One region of the Nocardia sp. NPDC052566 genome, then DNA from elsewhere that is predicted to be linked to it. Evidence: riboswitches for the same ligand, from Rfam matches in the RefSeq annotation. Region 1 holds a riboswitch; each other region holds the start of a gene.
The links. A riboswitch is a leader RNA that binds a small molecule or an ion and turns the genes downstream of it on or off. The one in region 1 is predicted to bind cobalamin.
Positions count from the first base shown of each region.

Region 2: linked by a shared signal. The riboswitch ahead of ACIG5A_RS15590 (CbtB-domain containing protein) and the one ahead of ACIG5A_RS40965 (FecCD family ABC transporter permease) in region 1 are both predicted to bind cobalamin.
Region 3: linked by a shared signal. The riboswitch ahead of metE (5-methyltetrahydropteroyltriglutamate--homocysteine S-methyltransferase) and the one ahead of ACIG5A_RS40965 (FecCD family ABC transporter permease) in region 1 are both predicted to bind cobalamin.

Region 1 covers NZ_JBIUAF010000009.1:72,922-78,677, reverse strand. The annotation lists gene ACIG5A_RS40985 (ABC transporter ATP-binding protein) at 1-167, opposite strand, end outside; gene ACIG5A_RS40980 (ABC transporter permease) at 143-1,003, opposite strand; gene ACIG5A_RS40975 (ABC transporter substrate-binding protein) at 1,003-2,097, opposite strand; gene ACIG5A_RS40970 (alpha/beta fold hydrolase) at 2,162-3,328, opposite strand; cobalamin riboswitch at 3,372-3,502, shown strand; gene ACIG5A_RS40965 (FecCD family ABC transporter permease) at 3,532-4,563, shown strand; gene ACIG5A_RS40960 (ABC transporter ATP-binding protein) at 4,560-5,354, shown strand; gene ACIG5A_RS40955 (ABC transporter substrate-binding protein) at 5,351-5,756, shown strand, end outside.
Region 2 covers NZ_JBIUAF010000003.1:310,976-316,731, reverse strand. The annotation lists gene ACIG5A_RS15610 (carbonic anhydrase) at 1-271, opposite strand, end outside; gene ACIG5A_RS15605 (A/G-specific adenine glycosylase) at 813-1,700, shown strand; gene ACIG5A_RS15600 (alpha/beta fold hydrolase) at 1,863-2,609, opposite strand; gene ACIG5A_RS15595 (antibiotic biosynthesis monooxygenase family protein) at 2,955-3,266, shown strand; cobalamin riboswitch at 3,360-3,504, shown strand; gene ACIG5A_RS15590 (CbtB-domain containing protein) at 3,532-3,726, shown strand; gene ACIG5A_RS15585 (CbtA family protein) at 3,717-4,493, shown strand; gene ACIG5A_RS15580 (hypothetical protein) at 4,529-5,020, shown strand; gene ACIG5A_RS15575 (OsmC family peroxiredoxin) at 5,082-5,525, opposite strand; gene ACIG5A_RS15570 (SRPBCC domain-containing protein) at 5,576-5,756, opposite strand, start outside.
Region 3 covers NZ_JBIUAF010000007.1:351,663-357,418, reverse strand. The annotation lists gene ACIG5A_RS36330 (pyruvate carboxylase) at 1-2,448, opposite strand, end outside; cobalamin riboswitch at 2,666-2,879, shown strand; gene metE (5-methyltetrahydropteroyltriglutamate--homocysteine S-methyltransferase) at 3,001-5,292, shown strand; gene ACIG5A_RS36320 (hypothetical protein) at 5,293-5,532, opposite strand; gene ACIG5A_RS36315 (TetR/AcrR family transcriptional regulator) at 5,573-5,756, shown strand, end outside.

The sequences.
Region 1 (5,756 bases):
GCGAGCGCGCGCAGCAACGTGCTCTTGCCGGAGCCGCTGCGCCCGAGCAGCGCGACGAATTCGCCGCGCGCGATATCGATGTCGATGCCGCGCAAGACGACTCGCTCGCCGAAGCCACGGGTGAGCTCGCGGGCCCGTACGGTCAGTCCCCCAGCGTCTGCCGCCATGACAGCGCCCTCCTCTCCACCGCGCGCACCGCGATATCGCCGAACAGCCCGAGCAGCCCGTAGATCACCAGCCCGACCACGATCACGTCGATCTGCCCGTAGGTGCGTGCCTGGGTCATCAAATAGCCGATGCCGCTGGTGGCATTGACCTGCTCCACCACGACCAGCGCCAGCCAGGCGATGGTCACCGCGAGCCGCAGCCCGAGGAAGAAGCCGGGCAGCGCGCCGGGCAGCGCGATCCGGCGGATGAAGCTCCACCGCGAAAGGCCGACGGTCTCGGCCAGTTCCACGTACCTGCCGTCGATACCGCGCAGGTGCGCATGGGTGTTCAGGTAGACCGGAATGGCCACGCTGGTCACGATGACGATCAGCTTCATCTGCTCGCCGATGCCGAACCAGACGATGAACAGCGGGATCAGCGCCAGCGTCGGAATGGCGCGCTTGATCTGGATCGGCCCGTCCAGCAATGCCTCTCCGACCCGGCTGAGCCCGGCGAGCAGCGCGGCGACCAGGCCGATGCCGACGCCGAGCGCCAGCCCGAGCCCGGCGCGCTGCACCGAGGTGAGCAGGTTCGATTGCAGCGTGCCGTCGGAGATCAGCTGACGGGCGGTCTGCGCGACGGTCCACGGCGCGGGCAGCGTCTCGGCATCCAATGCGCCGGAGGCGGATCCGGCGATCCACGCGGCGATCAGCAGGGCAGGTCCGATGGCGATACCGAACGGGATGGGCCTGCCGGGTCCGAGCCTGCGGCGCTTGGGTTTACGCGTCGTGAGCGCGGGCGCGGCGTCGGCGGTGCGCGTAATACGGTGCGGTACAGCAATATCAACGGTGGCCATCAGCGCGCCTTCAGTTCGTGCGCGGCGCCGCTCTCGGTGACGGCTTGGGTGATCGCCGCGTCGAAGCGCAGATCGAAGCCGTCGGCGGCCTTGACCTTCTTCGGCAGCTGCCCGGCCGCGGCGATGGTATCGATGGTGCGCTGCTGGCGATCGACGAGCTGCTGATCGAGATGCGGGAACGCCAGGGTGCCGCGGGCATCGAAGATCCGCTTGCCCTCCTCCACGGTCAGCTTCTGGCTGTCCACGTAGTACTTCTGGATGTATTCCTGCGGATGGGTGTTCGACCACTGGTACGCGCGCACGAACGCGGCGGCCAGCGCGCGCGTCGCGCCTGCCTTCGCCGGGTCCACCACCACCGCGCGCCGGGCGTACAGGTAGGCCAGGCCGGGATAGAGGCCCTCGCCCTCCGCTTCCGACACCACCGAACTGCCCGGCGTGCGCAGGAACCGGCTCAGCGTCGGCTCCGACAGCGGCGCGACATCGACCTGGCCGGTGCGCGCCGCGTCGAGGAATTCCGCGAGCTGCAACCGGATCAGTTGCACGTCATCGGTTTTCAGCCCCGCCCTGGCCAGCGCCCTGAGCACCACCGCCTGCTGCGCGGTGCCTTCGGCGTAGGCGATCTTCTTCCCCTTCAGATCGGCGAGCGTCGCCACCGACTTGCCCGGCGCCACCGCGAGCCGCACGGCGAGCGCACTGGTCTGGTATGCCGCGATGATCGGCACCTGCTGGCCCGCGGCCTGCGCGTGGATCGGCGGCACGTCGCCGACGATGGCGGCATCGGCCGCGCCGGCGCGGAACGCCTCCAGAATCGCCGGGCCGCCGGTGAAGTTGGCGTATTCGATCTGGAACGGCAGCTTGTCCTGTTCGCCGGAGATCTTCAGGATGGTCTGCAGCGCCTCGGACTGATCCGCGACCACCAGCTTGGTGCCCGCGGGCACCTCGGTGGGCAGCGGTGTGTCGGCGGCAGCCGGCCCGACCGGTTTGTCGCCGCTCGCACAGCCGGTCAGTCCGAGCGTCGCAACGGACGCCACGGCGAGCAGTGCGGCGGCGGTGCGGCCACGAAGGCCGGTCGAGAACGTGCTTGGTCGGAACATGCAGGGATTCAAACAGGGCGAATCCGGCGGGAACACCGTTGCCGTCAGCGAGATTCCAAAGCCGTCAGCGCGGCGAAGCGGCGTTGCCCGCGGCCCTGATCTCGCGCTGGAAGCGCTGCAGGAACGGCAGGATCTGATCGGCGATCACCGCGTTGTACTCCTGCGGCCGCTGCACCGGATTGGCGTGCCCGGCATTTCGGGTGAACACCACAAGCAGCGTGCCGTCCACGCCGCCGGAGCGCTCGATCAGCACCTCGTGCGAATACTCGACATCGACGATCGGATCGCGCCGCGGCTCGTGCGGCCGGATGAAGACGATCGCGGGCGGCGGCTTGCCCGCCACCGGGCGGGCAAGCGCGCGTAGGTCATTGGCGGCGCCGCCCGCGACGATCGCGGTGAACTGCGCCTGGATCAACCCGTTGCTCGCCGCGTCGGCGGAGAAGATCTTGTCGCGCAGCACCTCCGCGAGCACACCGCGCAGTTCCCGAATCCTGATGCTGGGCACACCGTTCGGCGCCTGTTCGAAGTAGCGCCGATGGCGGGCCGAGGTTTCCACCACCAGCCGCAGCGTCCTGCTCTCGCGCGCGCCGGGCAGCCAGCCCATCCAGCGCAGCATTTCCGCACCGCGGCTGCGGCTTTCCGGGCGTACCGCGTTCAGATCCACCGGCGTGCAGTCCAGGATCACCCCGACCAGCCTGCGGTCGCTGTCGTTGTGGATGTGCCTGGCCACCTCCAGCGCGATCACCCCGCCCATGCTGTGCCCGGCCAGCACGATGTTCTTCAGCCCGGACAGCTGGGTGGCGCGCACGATCAGGTCGGCGATCACCTTGGTGTCGATACCGCGATTGTCGTAGCGGATCGCCCACACCACGCCGAGCCCGCGCAGCGCGGGCAGCGCGGTGGCGGTTTCGGTGGCGTCCAGATTGCCGAGCCCGACCATGTCGACCACCACCGTGTCCCAGTTCTTCGGGTCCGACGGGACCGCGACGGGCGCGATGGCCGGTGTGGTGAGCGCGAGCCGATCCCGCTCCGGCACCACGTCGTAGACCCAGTACTGCGCGAACACGATCAGCAGGGCCAGCAGCAGCGCGGCGCCCCGAAGCAGGGTCACCCTGGTGCGGCGCAACGTGTTCCACCGGTACCCGAGGCGGGTTTCCCGCAGCCGGGCCCGACGCCGCGCATCATCCCAGTCAGCGACGGTGGACGGGTGCCGCTCCTCGAACGGCGACACCCACTCCACTGTAGGGACGCCGCGGGCACCCGGCCACGCGGCAAACCCGACCGGACGGTAGAGTTCGCCCGTCATCCTCGGCGGGTGCGGGAATCCGGTGTGAATCCGGAACGGTCGCGCCACTGTGATCGCCCTCGGGCGAGAGTCAGACCTCCCCTGCCGCGCACATACTCGAAAGGCCGCGACTTGCCTGTGGAGCGCCGATGATCCGTGTCCGGACATCGCTCGCCGTCCCCGTCCTCGGGGCACTGTTGATCTGCGCGATGGTCGTCGCCACCGGTTTCGGCGCGGAGACGCTGCCCGTCGGCTCCGTCGTCGAGGTGCTCACGCACCGGTTCACCGGCCGCATCCCCGCCGACCTCGGCCTGGACACCATCGTCTGGCAGCTGCGGGTGCCGCGCACGGTGCTCGCCGCGATCGTCGGCGCCGGCCTGGCACTGGCCGGTGCGGCGATGCAGACGCTGGTGCGCAATCCGCTCGCCGATCCCTTCCTGCTCGGCGTGTCCTCCGGCGCCGGTGTCGGCGCGGCCGCCGTCATCACCTCCGGGCTGTTCGTCGGCGCGGGCATCTGGGCGCTGTCGGGCGGCGCGCTGCTCGGCGCGTTCGTCGCGGCCGGACTGGTGTTCCTGATCGCGATGGCGCAGGGCGGATTGACTCCGCTGCGGCTCGTCCTCACCGGCACCGTGCTCAGCTGCGCGTTCAGCGCGTTCAGCAGCTACCTGGTCTTCCGCAGCCCCGATCCGGCCGCCGCCCAATCGGTGCTGTTCTGGCTGCTCGGCAGCCTCGCGGGCGCGGACTGGACGAAGATCGCGCTGCCGTTGGGCGTGGTCGCGGTGTGCGGTGTGGCGCTGCTGCTGTCCAGCGGCTGGCTCGACGCGCTCACCATGGGCGCGGATACCGCCGCCTCGGTGGGCGTTCCGGTCCGCGAGGTGCGGATCGCGCTGTTCGGGCTGCTTGCGGTGCTGGTCGGCGTGCTCGTCGCGGTATCGGGCGGCATCGGCTTCGTCGGGCTGGTGGTGCCGCATGCCGCGCGGATGATCGTGGGGCCCCGGCACCGCAATCTGCTGCCCGTGTGCGCGCTGTGCGGTGCGCTGTTCCTGGTGATCGCCGACGCGGCAACGCGGATCCTGGTGCGGCCGACCGAGATTCCGGTGGGCGTGCTGACGGGGTTGATCGGCGCGCCCGCCTTCCTGATGCTGCTGGGGCGGCGGCAGTACCGGTTCGGTGGTTCATGAGCAACAGTACCGGCGCTGCGATCTCGGCCGTCGCGCTGAGCTGCGCCGCGGGCAAGCGGATCGTCGTCGACGACGCCGCGTTCACCATCGGCGCGGGGGAAACGATCGGCATCGTCGGCCCCAACGGCGCGGGCAAATCCACCCTGCTGCATGTACTCGCCGGAGTGCGCAAACCCGCGCACGGCCGGGTGCTGGTGGACGGGCATGTGCTGCACGATCTTTCACCGCGCCGGCGGGCACGGGTGGTGGCGCTGGTCGCCCAGGACGAGCAGCCGCCCGCCGACCTGCGCGCGGGCGAGGTTGTCGCACTGGGCCGTACGCCCTATTTACCGCCGTGGGGCGCGGGGTCGCCGCGAGAACAGCAGATAGTCGAACAGGCACTGGCGTCCGTGGATCTCGAAGGTTTCGCCGATCGCCCGGTGCACCGGCTCTCCGGCGGCGAACGCCAGCGCGTCCTGCTCGCCCGCGCCCTCGTGCAGGACACCCCGGTGCTACTGCTCGACGAGCCGACGAACCACCTCGACATCACCCACCGGCTCGAATTGCTCGCGCTGGCACGCACACTCGGCCGCACCGTCGTGATGGCGCTGCACGAGCTGGCGCTGGCCGACCGCTACTGCGACCGAATCCTGGTGCTGCACAACGGCGGCGCCCATCCACTCGAACCACCGGAGACCGCGCTGCGGCCCGAGGTGCTCGACACCGTATTCGGCGTGCGCGCGAGCCGCGTGCCGCATCCGGATACCGGCGAATCCCATCTGCTCATCACCGCGCGAGAGGCGAACGCATGAGACATCTTTCCCGAGTGGCCGCCACGGCCGTTCTTGCCGCCGCGCTGGCGGCGTGCAGCGCGCAGGCACCGGCCACGGGCGGCATTACCATCCCCAATTGCGGTGCGGAGGCGAAGTTTCCGGCGCCGGCCAAGCGGCTGTTCGTCAACGACGGCAACCTGATCTCGATGGTGCTCGCCCTCGGCGCCGCGGATTCGGTGGCGGCGGTCTCCAGCGTCCAGCGCGACGCCGACACCCTGCGCAAGCACTACGGTCCGGTCGTCGACACGCTCAAATCCGTTGCCACCGAATACCCGTCGCGCGAGACCGTGCTCGCGCAGCGCCCCGATGTGATGGTGGCCGGCTGGAACTACGGCTACGACGAGGCCAAGAAGCTGACCCCGGACACGTTGCGCAAGGACG
Region 2 (5,756 bases), on a different contig from region 1:
CGCCGTACTCGATGGAGCCGAGCACCGAACTGTCCACCACATGACCCGCGGTGCGCACCACGAACATGTCGCCGAGGCCCTGATCGAAGATGAGCTCGGCGGCCACCCGCGAGTCACCGCAGCCGAACAGGATCGCGGACGGGTGCTGACCGCTGACGAGCTTCGCTCGCTGGGCCGCCCCCTGGCTAGGATGCAGCAGCGTGTCGTTGACGAAACGCTCGTTGCCCTCGCGGAGGGATTTCCAGGCGCTGATCGGGTTGGAACCAGGCATAGCGTCCATTGTGCACAGGGCATTGGTTACCAGCGAGTCTGTTTCGTTACGGGTCGGCAAATATCGCCTGGCCGTGCACTGAGAACCAGCGTGAGGGGACCCGGGCGCGGCGCCGCGATGATCGCGAAGAAGACTGCGACAGCAACCGCGGGCACTGTGCCGCGACAATCGCGAGGGAGCTGCGTCAGCACACGCGAGCGCGGCAGCGAACACGAACGACAGTCGCGCGGGCGGCCGCGGCGGGCAATCCGCGACCATGCGGCGGAGACAATGCGGACGGCACAGCGGCAACCGCGAGCACGACGCAGAGACAACTACGAGGACACCGGAACAGCGATCACGAGCACAGTGCGGCGACAATCGTGAGAGACATGCATCAGCACACGCGAGCGCGAATCGCGCGGGACCCCGCGGCCGGCGACCACGAAGCGGAGACAGTGCGAGGACGGCACAGCGACCGGCGTGCGCGGAACTGACGCGGCAAACGCAAGCACGGCAGGGCGGCAATCGTTAGCACGGCACGGCAGGAGTGGTGAGGACAGTGCGGGACAGGGTCGAGGGCATCGACGCGGATGTGCTGCTGGATTGGTATCGCGAGACCGCGCGCGATCTGCCGTGGCGGCGGGCCGAGGTGACCGCGTGGCAGATCCTGATGAGCGAGATCATGCTGCAGCAGACGCCGGTGGTGCGGGTCGAGCCGATCTGGCGGGAGTGGGTGGCGCGCTGGCCGGTGCCGTCGGCGATGGCGGCGTCCACTCAGGCCGAGGTGTTGCGGGCGTGGGGCAAGCTCGGCTATCCGCGGCGGGCGCTGCGGCTGCACGAATGCGCGCGGGTGCTCGCCGAGGAATACGGCGACGAGGTGCCTGCCGATGTCGATGTCCTGCTCGGCCTGCCGGGTATCGGCGCCTACACCGCCCGCGCCGTCGCGTGTTTCGCGTACGGGCAGCGAGTTCCGGTGGTGGACACCAACGTTCGCCGCGTCGTCGCCCGCGCGGTACACGGCAAGGCGGAGGCGGGCAATCCGGCCGCCAGGGACCTCGCCGAGACGGAAGCCCTACTGCCGCAACGGATCGACCGTGCCGCGACCTTCTCCGCCGCACTGATGGAGCTGGGCGCCGTCATCTGCACCGCCCGCACTCCCGGCTGCGACCGCTGCCCGCTCCCCCGCTGCGCCTGGGTGTCGGCGGGCAAACCGGTCACCGAAATCGTCCGCCGCACACAGAAATACGAGGGCACCGACCGCCAGGCCCGCGGCCGCCTCCTCGACGTCCTGCGCGCCGCCACCGGCCCCGTCGAACGAATCCGCCTCGACATCGCCTGGACCCGCGACCCGGGCCAGCGCGACCGCGCCCTCGACTCCCTCCTCGTCGACGGCCTCATCGAACAAACCCCCGACGGCCTCTTCGCCTTAGCCGGAGAAGGGCAATAGCCGCACAGTGCGCGGCGGCACAATCGGTGCGCGGTATTGCGATCGACGTGCGGGACCACAGTACCTGCGCAGCCAGGGCCGTCCGCGGTCGCGCTCCGAATACATTGCCGCGCACGGAATTCGCGCGCAATCACTGCGCGGGAGCGCAATTGGTGCGCGGGGTCAGGGGGCGAGGATGCGGCGGAGGAAGTGTTCCACTTCGATGCGGTAGCGGGCGGGTTGGTCGTCGTGGACGAGATGGCCTGCGTCGGGGATTACGACGTGGTGGGCGTCCGGGTGGACCTCCGCCATTTCGCGCATTTGGCCGGGCGGGGTGATGGTGTGCTCGCCTTCGATGAGAAGGGCGGGCATGTTCAGGGATTTCCATTGGGACCAGAAATCGCGGGTGCCCCATTCCTCCGAGATATCGCGGAAGGTGGCGACGGAGCCGTGCAGGCGGTAGCCGTCGGGGCCGTGTGCGAACGAGTTGAGGAAGTAGCGGCCCGCGACCGGTCCGAAGTAGGCGAGTACGGCGGCCGAATCCGGGAAGGGCTGCGGCCATGCCTCGATCATCGCGACCCAGTCGGCGGCGGTGCGGCCGGTGAAATCGGGCGCGATGTCCTCGACCACCAGCGCGCGGACCCGCTCCGGATATTCGGCGGCGAACACCCAGCCGTGCAGCGCGCCCATCGAATGCCCGATCAGCACCATCGGTTCGGTGATGACGGAGGTGGCCTCGACCAGATCGGCGACGAACGCCTCGGTGGTCAGTTCGGCGGGTGCGGGCCTGCCGTGGCCCGCCGCGTCGAAGGTGTAGACGTGGCCGTATTCGCGCAGCCAGTCCAGCTGATCGCGCCAGGTGCGGGCACTGCCCATCAATCCGTGCAGCAGCAGGATCGGCACCCCTGCTCCACCTTCGTCATGCAACATCGGATCCGACGATACGGACAAAGCGGCGGCGACCGACAGGCAGGCAGCGCACCGCGGCCGCCCGACCCACCACGCGCGTCCACCTGCGGACCGAGCGCGGCAAGACCGAGCCGCAACATCGGGATCGGCGATACGGACCAAGGCCCTGCCAGCCAACAGGCGGGCAGCGCGGGCCCACGCGGCGGCATCGGGCACGACGGCACGGACCAGCGGCGGCACCCGCAGTGAAGCGGCGCACGTCGAGCGGCGGCCCCCTCGATGTCCGTTAGGCGTACCTCCGCATTCGCTCCGGCCATGCGCAGGCTGAGGACGGCAAAGCCGGTTGCGCCCATTAGGTTGGATCGCATGGCTGTTGTGAAGATCAATGCGATCGAGGTTCCCGAGGGCGCTGGCCCCGAACTGGAGAAGCGGTTCGCGCACCGCGCGCACGCGGTCGAGGGATCGCCCGGGTTCCTCGGGTTCCAGCTGCTGCGTCCGGTGGCCGGGGAGAACCGGTACTTCGTTGTCACGCAGTGGGATTCGGAGGACTCGTTCGCGGCATGGCGGGACGGGCCCGCGCGGGCGGCGCACGGCGGTGAGCAGAAGCCGGTATCCACCGGCGCCTCACTGCTCGAGTTCGAGGTGGTGCTCGACGTGGCGGCCAAACCGGCCTCCTGAGCCGTATTTCGCCGCTACCAGGTGGAACGGAATCTCGCGCGGCACGCGCACACCGTGTCGCGTGTCCGTTCTGCCGTGTTGACGTTCCCCGCCTCCAGGTGTCACAGTTCGAGTGACAACACGCGACGGTGTTGCGGTAATTCCGGTGCGAATCCGGAGCGGTCGCGCCACTGTGTTCCTCGCACCGAGTCCCGGTGCCGGAAGAGCCAGACACCGGCATCGTCGCACCGAACTCGACGGGACGCGTATCCCTAGGAGGACTCGAATGGCCATCGCGCATTCACCGAGCCGGGCAGCCGATTCGCTCTCGACGCTGCTCGTCGCCGTAGGTGTCGTACTTCTCGCACTGCTCACGCTGTACCTGGTCGGCTTCGATCAGGGCGTCATCTCGCGCAGCGGGATGTACCTGCACGAGCTGATGCATGACGGACGGCATCTGCTGGGCGTCCCGTGCCACTGATCGGTTCGCTCAAGACCCTGCTGCTGCGCGGTCTGCTCGCCGGCCTCGTCGCCGGCCTGCTGGCCGCCACGGTGGGCTTCACCATCGGTGAGCCCAAGGTGGAAGCCGCCATCGCCATCGAAGAAGCGGCCAGTGCCAAGGAACAGGCGCAGGAACCGGCCGGGCACACCCACGGTGACGAAGAGGAACCGCTGGTGAGCCGCTCCGGGCAGAAGGCGGGACAGTTCCTCGCGCTCGGCCTGGCCGGGCTCGCGCTCGGCGCGCTGTTCGCCACCGCCGCGCATTTCGCCCGCAGGCACACCGCGCTGTCCGGCCCGAAACTCGCACTGACACTCGGCCTCGGCGGCTGGGCGGCCATCGTCGCCGTACCGTTCTTCAAATATCCGGCGAACCCGCCTGCGGTGGGCGATCCGGACACCATCAATCAGCGCACCCTGCTCTGGGTCGCGGCGGTACTGCTCGGCTTCGCGGCCGTCGGCGCGGGCGTTTTCGTCTTCAAGCTGCTGCGCAACCAACTGGAGACGGTCCGGCTCATCGCGGGTGTCGCCGCGTTCGTGCTGATCGTCGCGGTGGGCTACATCCTGCTGCCCGGCATCGACGAGGTGAAGGACGACTTCCCCGCCTCGCTGCTGTGGCAGTTCCGTGCCGCATCGCTCGCCGAGACCGCCACGCTGTGGGCGGCTTTGGCGCTGGGCTTCGCGGCGCTCACCGAATTCGCTTCGCGCGGTAGCACTCCGGTATCAGAACCGGTCGCTACCGCGGGCTGATCCCGAGCGAGACCGAAGAGGGCAGTGTCGGCGATATGACCGGCACTGCCTTTTTCGTTCCCGCCCGCCGCACCGTCGAAAACCAGCCACCGCTTGCGATTTCGGTCGCCTTCCTCGCCTTCGTCGCCGCACTGCTCGCCGGTGTCGGCGAGGCCATCGTCTATGTCACCAGGGCACTGACGGATGCCGACGCCGACGTCGGCGACCTCGTCCCCGGCCTGTTGATGCGGACCGGCATCTACCTGATCGTCCTGCTCGTCGCCATTCGCATGACGCACGGGGACCGTTGGGCCCGAATCGTTTTGACCATCGGCATCGGCGTGGTCGGCTTGGCTTCACTGATCATCGAGCCCATCGGGGCGCTCCTGTCCGCCGACGACTTCGGCGACCTGTTCGCCGGAATCACCGCCGACTCGGTGCTCATCGGCATCCTGCGTGGTATCCACATCGTCGCGGTACTCATCGCCATCCCGGCCATGTACCGGCCGGACGCCCGCGCCTACTTCGGCTCCCGTTCCGCCGCATGACCACTCGGCTCCCCGCACACCGGATTCCGGTGTGCGAAGAACCGGGCAGCTATGCGGGCCTTCAGCCTTCGAAGGTGGCGTCCAGGCTGATGTCGTCGACACCGGCCAGCGCCTTGCTCACCGGGCAGCCCGCCTTCGCGGCGGCCGCGGCCTCGGCGAACTGGGCGGCATCGATGCCTGCGGCCTTGCCGCGGACGGTCAGCTTGATGGCGCTGATGCGGAAGCCGCCCGCCGGGTCGGGACCGAGGGTCACGTCGGCGGTGACGTCCAGGCTCTCCGGGGTGCCGCCCGCGTTGCCGATCTGCGCCGACAGCGCCATGGCGTAGCAGGAGGAGTGCGCCGCGGCGATCAGTTCCTCGGGGCTGGTGGTGCCGTCGGCGCTCTCGGCGGAGCGCTTGGGGAACGACACGTCGTACTTGCCGACACCGGAGCTGGCCAGCTCGACCTGGCCCGAACCCTCCTGCAGGGAGCCGGTCCAAGCGGTGCGCGCGGTACGTGTGGGCATCACAGTCCTTTCAACGATGATCGATTCAGCTCGAACCTACTCCGCGCGGCTCAGTCGGTCGCGGTGGTTCGCAGATCGAGCTGCTCGAGCACCAGCGGCCAGGCCTCCCGATGCCGGTCGCGCGCCGCCTCGCTGGCAAACCCGCTGTGCGTCAGGCGAAGTCGGGTTCCGGCGCCCTCGGCGATGAGCTCGACGGTGACCACGGTTTCCGCGCCATCGGTGCCGTCGGCG
Region 3 (5,756 bases), on a different contig from region 1:
CGGTGCGGGCAGACCGGATTCGAAGGGCGCGTACACCTTTCGCAGCGCCTCCCAGTACGGCTCCAGGTCGCAGACGTGCTCCAGGCTGATGCCGGTGTCGTATTCGCTGTTGGCCGCCGCCGCGACGATCGCGGAAAGTGCGGGCTGACTTGTGGTTCCGGCCATCGCGGCGCTGGCGCCGTCGACGGCGTCCGCCCCCGCCTGCCAGGCGGCCAGATAGGTGGCCAGCTGACCGCCCGGGGTGTCGTGGGTGTGCACGTGCACCGGCAGGTCGAAGTTGCTGCGCAGCGCGGTGACCAGCTTCGCGGCGGCCGGCGCGCGCAGCAGGCCCGCCATGTCCTTGATGGCGAGCACGTGCGCGCCCGCGTCGACGATCTGTTCCGCCAGCTTGAGGTAGTAGTCGAGGGTGTAGAGCGTCTCGTTCGGGTCGGCCAGGTCACCGGTGTAGCTCATCGCGACTTCCGCTATGGCCGTGCCGGTTTCGCGCACCGCGTCGATCGCCGGGCGCATCTGGTCGACGTTGTTGAGCGCGTCGAAGATGCGGAAGATATCGATACCGGTGCTGGTCGCCTCGGCGACGAAGGACCGCGTCACCTGTTCCGGGTAGGGCGTATAGCCGACGGTGTTGCGGCCGCGCAGCAGCATCTGCAGACAGATGTTCGGCACCGCCTCGCGCAGCGCCGCAAGCCGCTCCCACGGGTCCTCGTGCAGGAAGCGAAGCGCCACATCGTAAGTCGCGCCGCCCCAGGCCTCGATGGACAGCAGCTCGGGGGTCATCCTGGCGACATGCCCCGCGACGTCGAGCAGGCCGTTGGTGCGTACACGGGTGGCGAGCAGCGACTGGTGCGCGTCGCGGAAGGTGGTGTCGGTGACGCCGACCGCCTTCTGCTCGCGCAGCGCCGCCGCGAAACCCTCAGGGCCCAAACGCAACAGGCGCTGCCGCGATCCCGACGGCGGCGGCACCGTCAGGTCGATGGCGGGCAGTTTGTCGTGCGGGTAGAGCGTGGTCGGCCGCTCGCCGTGCGGCTTGTTCACGGTGATGTCGGCCAGGTAGTTGAGGATCTTGGTGCCGCGGTCGGCCGAGCCGCGCAGGGTCAGCAGCTGCGGGCGCTCGTCGATGAACGAGGTGGTGACCCGGCCCGCCTTGAAGTCGGGATCGTCGAGCACCGCGAGCAGGAACGGGATGTTGGTGGCGACACCGCGGATGCGGAACTCGGCGAGCGCGCGCCTGGCCCGCGCCGCCGCGGTGGCGAAGTCGCGGCCGCGGCAGGTCAGCTTCACCAGCATCGAGTCGAAGTAGGCGCCGATCTCCGCGCCGAGGTTGGCGCCGCCGTCGAGCCGGATGCCCGCGCCGCCCGGCGTGCGGTAGGCGGTGATGCGGCCGGTGTCGGGGCGGAAACCGTTGGCCGGATCCTCGGTGGTGATGCGGCACTGCAGCGCGGCGCCGCGAATGGTGACCGTCTCCTGGCTCAGGCCGAGCTGTTCGAGGGTCTCCCCCGCCGCGATGCGCAGCTGCGACTGCACCAGGTCGACATCGGTGATCTCCTCGGTCACCGTGTGCTCGACCTGGATGCGCGGGTTCATCTCGATGAAGACGTGGTTGCCGCGCTCGTCGAGCAGGAACTCGACCGTGCCAGCGCAGCTGTAGCCGATCTGCCGGGCGAAGGCCACGGCGTCGGCGCAAATGCGGTCGCGCAGTTCGGGATCCAGGTTCGGCGCGGGCGCGAGCTCGAGCACCTTCTGATGGCGGCGCTGCAGCGAACAGTCACGCTCGAACAGGTGCATGACATTGCCGTGCTGATCGGCCAGGATCTGCACCTCGATGTGGCGCGGGTTCACCACCGCCTGCTCGAGGAACACCGTCGGGTCACCGAACGCCGATTCCGCCTCGCGCGAGGCGGCCTCGATCGATTCGCGCAGCTGCTCGGGCTCGGCGACCCGGCGCATACCGCGACCGCCGCCGCCGGCGACCGCCTTCACGAAGATCGGGTAGTTCAGTTCCCGCGACGCCGCGAGCAGTTCGTCCACATCCGCCGACGGCGCGCTCGACCGCAGCACCGGCAGCCCGGCCGCCTTGGCCGCCGCGATGGCGCGCGCCTTGTTACCGGCCAGCTCGAGCACCTCGGCGGACGGGCCGATGAAGGTGATGCCCTCGCGGGCGCAGGCGGCCGCCAGGTCGGGGTTCTCGGACAGGAAGCCATAGCCCGGGTAGATGGCGTCGGCGCCCGCCGACTTCGCCGCCGCGACGATCGCCTCGATCGACAGATACGCCCGGACCGGGTGGCCCTGCTCGCCGATCTGATACGACTCGGCGGCCTTCAACCGGTGGACCGAATTGCGGTCCTCGTAGGGAAAGACCGCGACGGTCCCGATGCCGAGCTCATAGGCCGCGCGAAACGCGCGAATGGCGATCTCGCCGCGGTTGGCGACCAAGACTTTCGAGAACATTTGCCTAAGGTACCGCCCGCCGAAGGCCTCACGAACACGGAAGCCCCCTTCGCAGGAATCTTCACAACAAAGCTTGGCAGCGTTGCGAAGTTGTGTTTACCGGCGCGTCATCACCGGCGGCCGTTCGCGCCCCGCGGCCCGCGGCCCTATGCTGGACGACGCAGCTGGTTCACCGGTGCCGACGAGATGGAGCCCCTACGTCGCGTGATCGGAGTCGAACCCGCACACCCGCGAGGGTGCGCGAGTGAGAGGGAACCCGGTGGGAATCCGGGACTGTCCCGCAGCGGTATGCAGGAACGACAGCCGTCAACCATGCACTGGGCGTGAGCCTGGGAAGCGACGGCCAGTAGGACAAGCCCCGGCCTTGCCGGGGTCGGCCGACCGGCCGGTGCCCGCGAGTCCGAAGACCTGCCAGCCGTGCCGGAGACGACCGTTTCCGGCGGCCACCGCCTCGTGGATTGGGCGCGCGGACCCCAGTGTTGTTCGCCGGACTCGTCCCGGTGCCGGGCTCTTTTCGGCGTCTCGCTGGTCTCCGCTTCAGCTCATAGGGCGATGGTCTACGTCCTCAGCACTGGAGCTACAAACGTGACTGTTACGCAATCCCCGTTCACCGCAACGGTTCTGGGCCTCCCACGAGTCGGTCCGCGGCGCGAACTCAAGCGCGCCACCGAGTCCTATTGGGCAGGCCGCATCGACGCCGCGCAACTGCACGCCGTCGCCCGCGACCTGCGCCAGACCCAACTGGCCGAATTGCTTTCCGCCGGGCTCGATTCGGTGCCGGTCGGCACCTTCTCCTACTACGACCAGATGCTCGACACCGCCGTACTGCTCGGCGCGCTGCCCGAGCGGGTCGCCGGGATCGCCGATCCGCTCGACCGGTACTTCGCCGCGGCGCGCGGTACCGACACCGTCGAACCGCTGGAGATGACCAAGTGGTTCGACACCAACTATCACTACCTGGTGCCCGAAATCGGTCCGGACACCGTCTTTTCGCTGCATCCGGAGAAACTGCTGGAGGAACTGCGCGAAGCGCTCGCCGTCGGTGCGCCCGCACGGCCGGTGGTGATCGGCCCGATCACCTTCCTGAAGCTGGCCAAGGGCACCGCGGCGCTGGACCGCCTCGGCGAGCTGGTGCCGCTCTACCTCGACCTGCTCGCGCAGCTGGCACGCACCGGCGCGAGCTGGGTGCAGATCGATGAGCCGGTGCTGGTCACCGACCTCACCGAGGCCGAAATCGAGCTGGTGCAAAGCACTTACGCCGAACTGTCGGCGGCCACCGAGCGGCCCGCGATCCTGGTGGCCACCTACTTCGGCCAGCCGGGCGCGGCGCTCGGCGCGCTGGCGAGCACCGCCGTCGAGGGCGTCGCGCTCGACTTCACCTCCGGCGCCGACGTTTCGGATGTGGCGGCGGTACCGGCACTGGCGAGCAAGCTGCTGGTGGCGGGCGTGGTCGACGGGCGCAACGTGTGGCGGGCCGACCTCGACCGGGCGCTGGCGACGCTCGGCACACTGCTCGGTGTCGCTGCGTCGGTGGCGGTTTCGACCTCGTGCTCACTGCTGCACGTGCCCTACACCCTCGCCGCGGAAACCCAGCTCGACGAAAAACTGCGCAGCTGGCTGGCATTCGGCGCGGAGAAGGTGAGCGAGGTGCGGCTGCTCGCCACCGGCCTCGGCACCGGGCAGAACGCGATCGCCGACCAATTGGCCATTGTCCGTGCGGCTTTGGCGACCCGCAAGACCGATCCGCGGCTGGACGACGCGCAGGTGCGTGCCAGGCTCACCGCGCTCGGCCCGGACGCGATCCGTCGCGCACCGGCCGAACGGCGCAGGGAACTGCAGGCCGAGCGGTTGCGACTGCCGTCGCTGCCGACCACCACGATCGGCTCCTACCCGCAGACCTCCGCGATCCGGGTCGCCAGGGCGCAGCTGCGCAAGGGCGAGATCGATCAGGCCGAATACGTGCGCCTGATGCGGTCGGAGGTCGCGGATGTCATTGCGCTGCAGGAGAAGCTCGGCCTCGACGTGCTCGTGCACGGCGAACCGGAGCGCAACGATATGGTGCAGTACTTCGCCGAACAGCTCGACGGCTTCGCCGCCACCGAGGAGGGCTGGGTGCAGTCCTACGGCACCCGCTGCGTGCGGCCGCCGATCCTGTTCGGCGACGTGGCGCGGCGCACGCCGATGACCATCGACTGGATCACCTACGCGCAGTCGCTGACCGACAAGCCGGTCAAGGGCATGCTCACCGGTCCGGTCACCATCCTGGCCTGGTCGTTCGTGCGCGACGATCAGCCGCTCGGCGAGTCGGCGCGGCAGGTCGCACTCGCCATCCGGGACGAGACGGTGGATCTGCAGGCGGCGGGCATCCGGATCATCCAGGTGGACGAGCCCGCGCTACGCGAGCTGCTGCCGCTGCGTGCGGCCGACCAGCAGGCCTACCTCGACTGGTCGGTCCAGTCGTTCCGGCTCGCGACCTCGGGCGTCTCGGATGCCACCCAGATCCACACCCATCTCTGCTATTCGGAGTTCGGTGAGGTGATCGACGCGATCGCCGGCCTCGATGCCGACGTGACCTCGATCGAGGCGGCCCGCTCGCATATGGAGGTGCTCGACGACCTCAATGCCGCCGGGTTCGATCTCGGCGTCGGGCCGGGTGTCTACGACATCCACTCGCCGCGCGTGCCCAGCGTGGAGGAGATCACCGCCTCGCTGCGCGCCGCACTGAAAGCCGTTCCGGCGGAACGGCTCTGGGTCAACCCGGACTGCGGCCTGAAGACCCGCGGCCCGGTCGAGGTCGAGGCCTCGCTGCGCAATATGGTGACCGCCGTCCAAGCCGTGCGCTAGTCACTTCGCCCTCGCCGCGAGGCCGCCGCGTTTGTCGGCGGCCTCGTCGGCGAGTGCCGCGGCCAGGACCGTGTCGAGCAGCCGCGGATATCTGGCGTCCGGGTCGGCGCGGCCGCCCGGAACTGCCGCGCACGAGCAGGGATCGCCAACGGCATCACGTCCACCGCGCGCCGCCCTGCCACAGCCGAAAGCGACCGGGGGACATCCGAGTTCGCGGCGGTGCGCTGACGCGGTTGGCAAAAGCTTGTTTATGACTGACCAGTCATTCATAATCGGGTGCATGCCGCGGAAAGTGGACCGCGTAGCACGCCAAGGGGACATCCTCGACGCGGCGGTGCGAGTGTTCGCCCGGAAGGGGTTCGCCGCCACCCGCATCGAGGATGTCGCCGCGGAGGCGGGCATCGCCAAGGGCAGTGTGTATCTGTACTTCGACAGCCGGGATGCGCTGCTCACCGGCGCGTTCG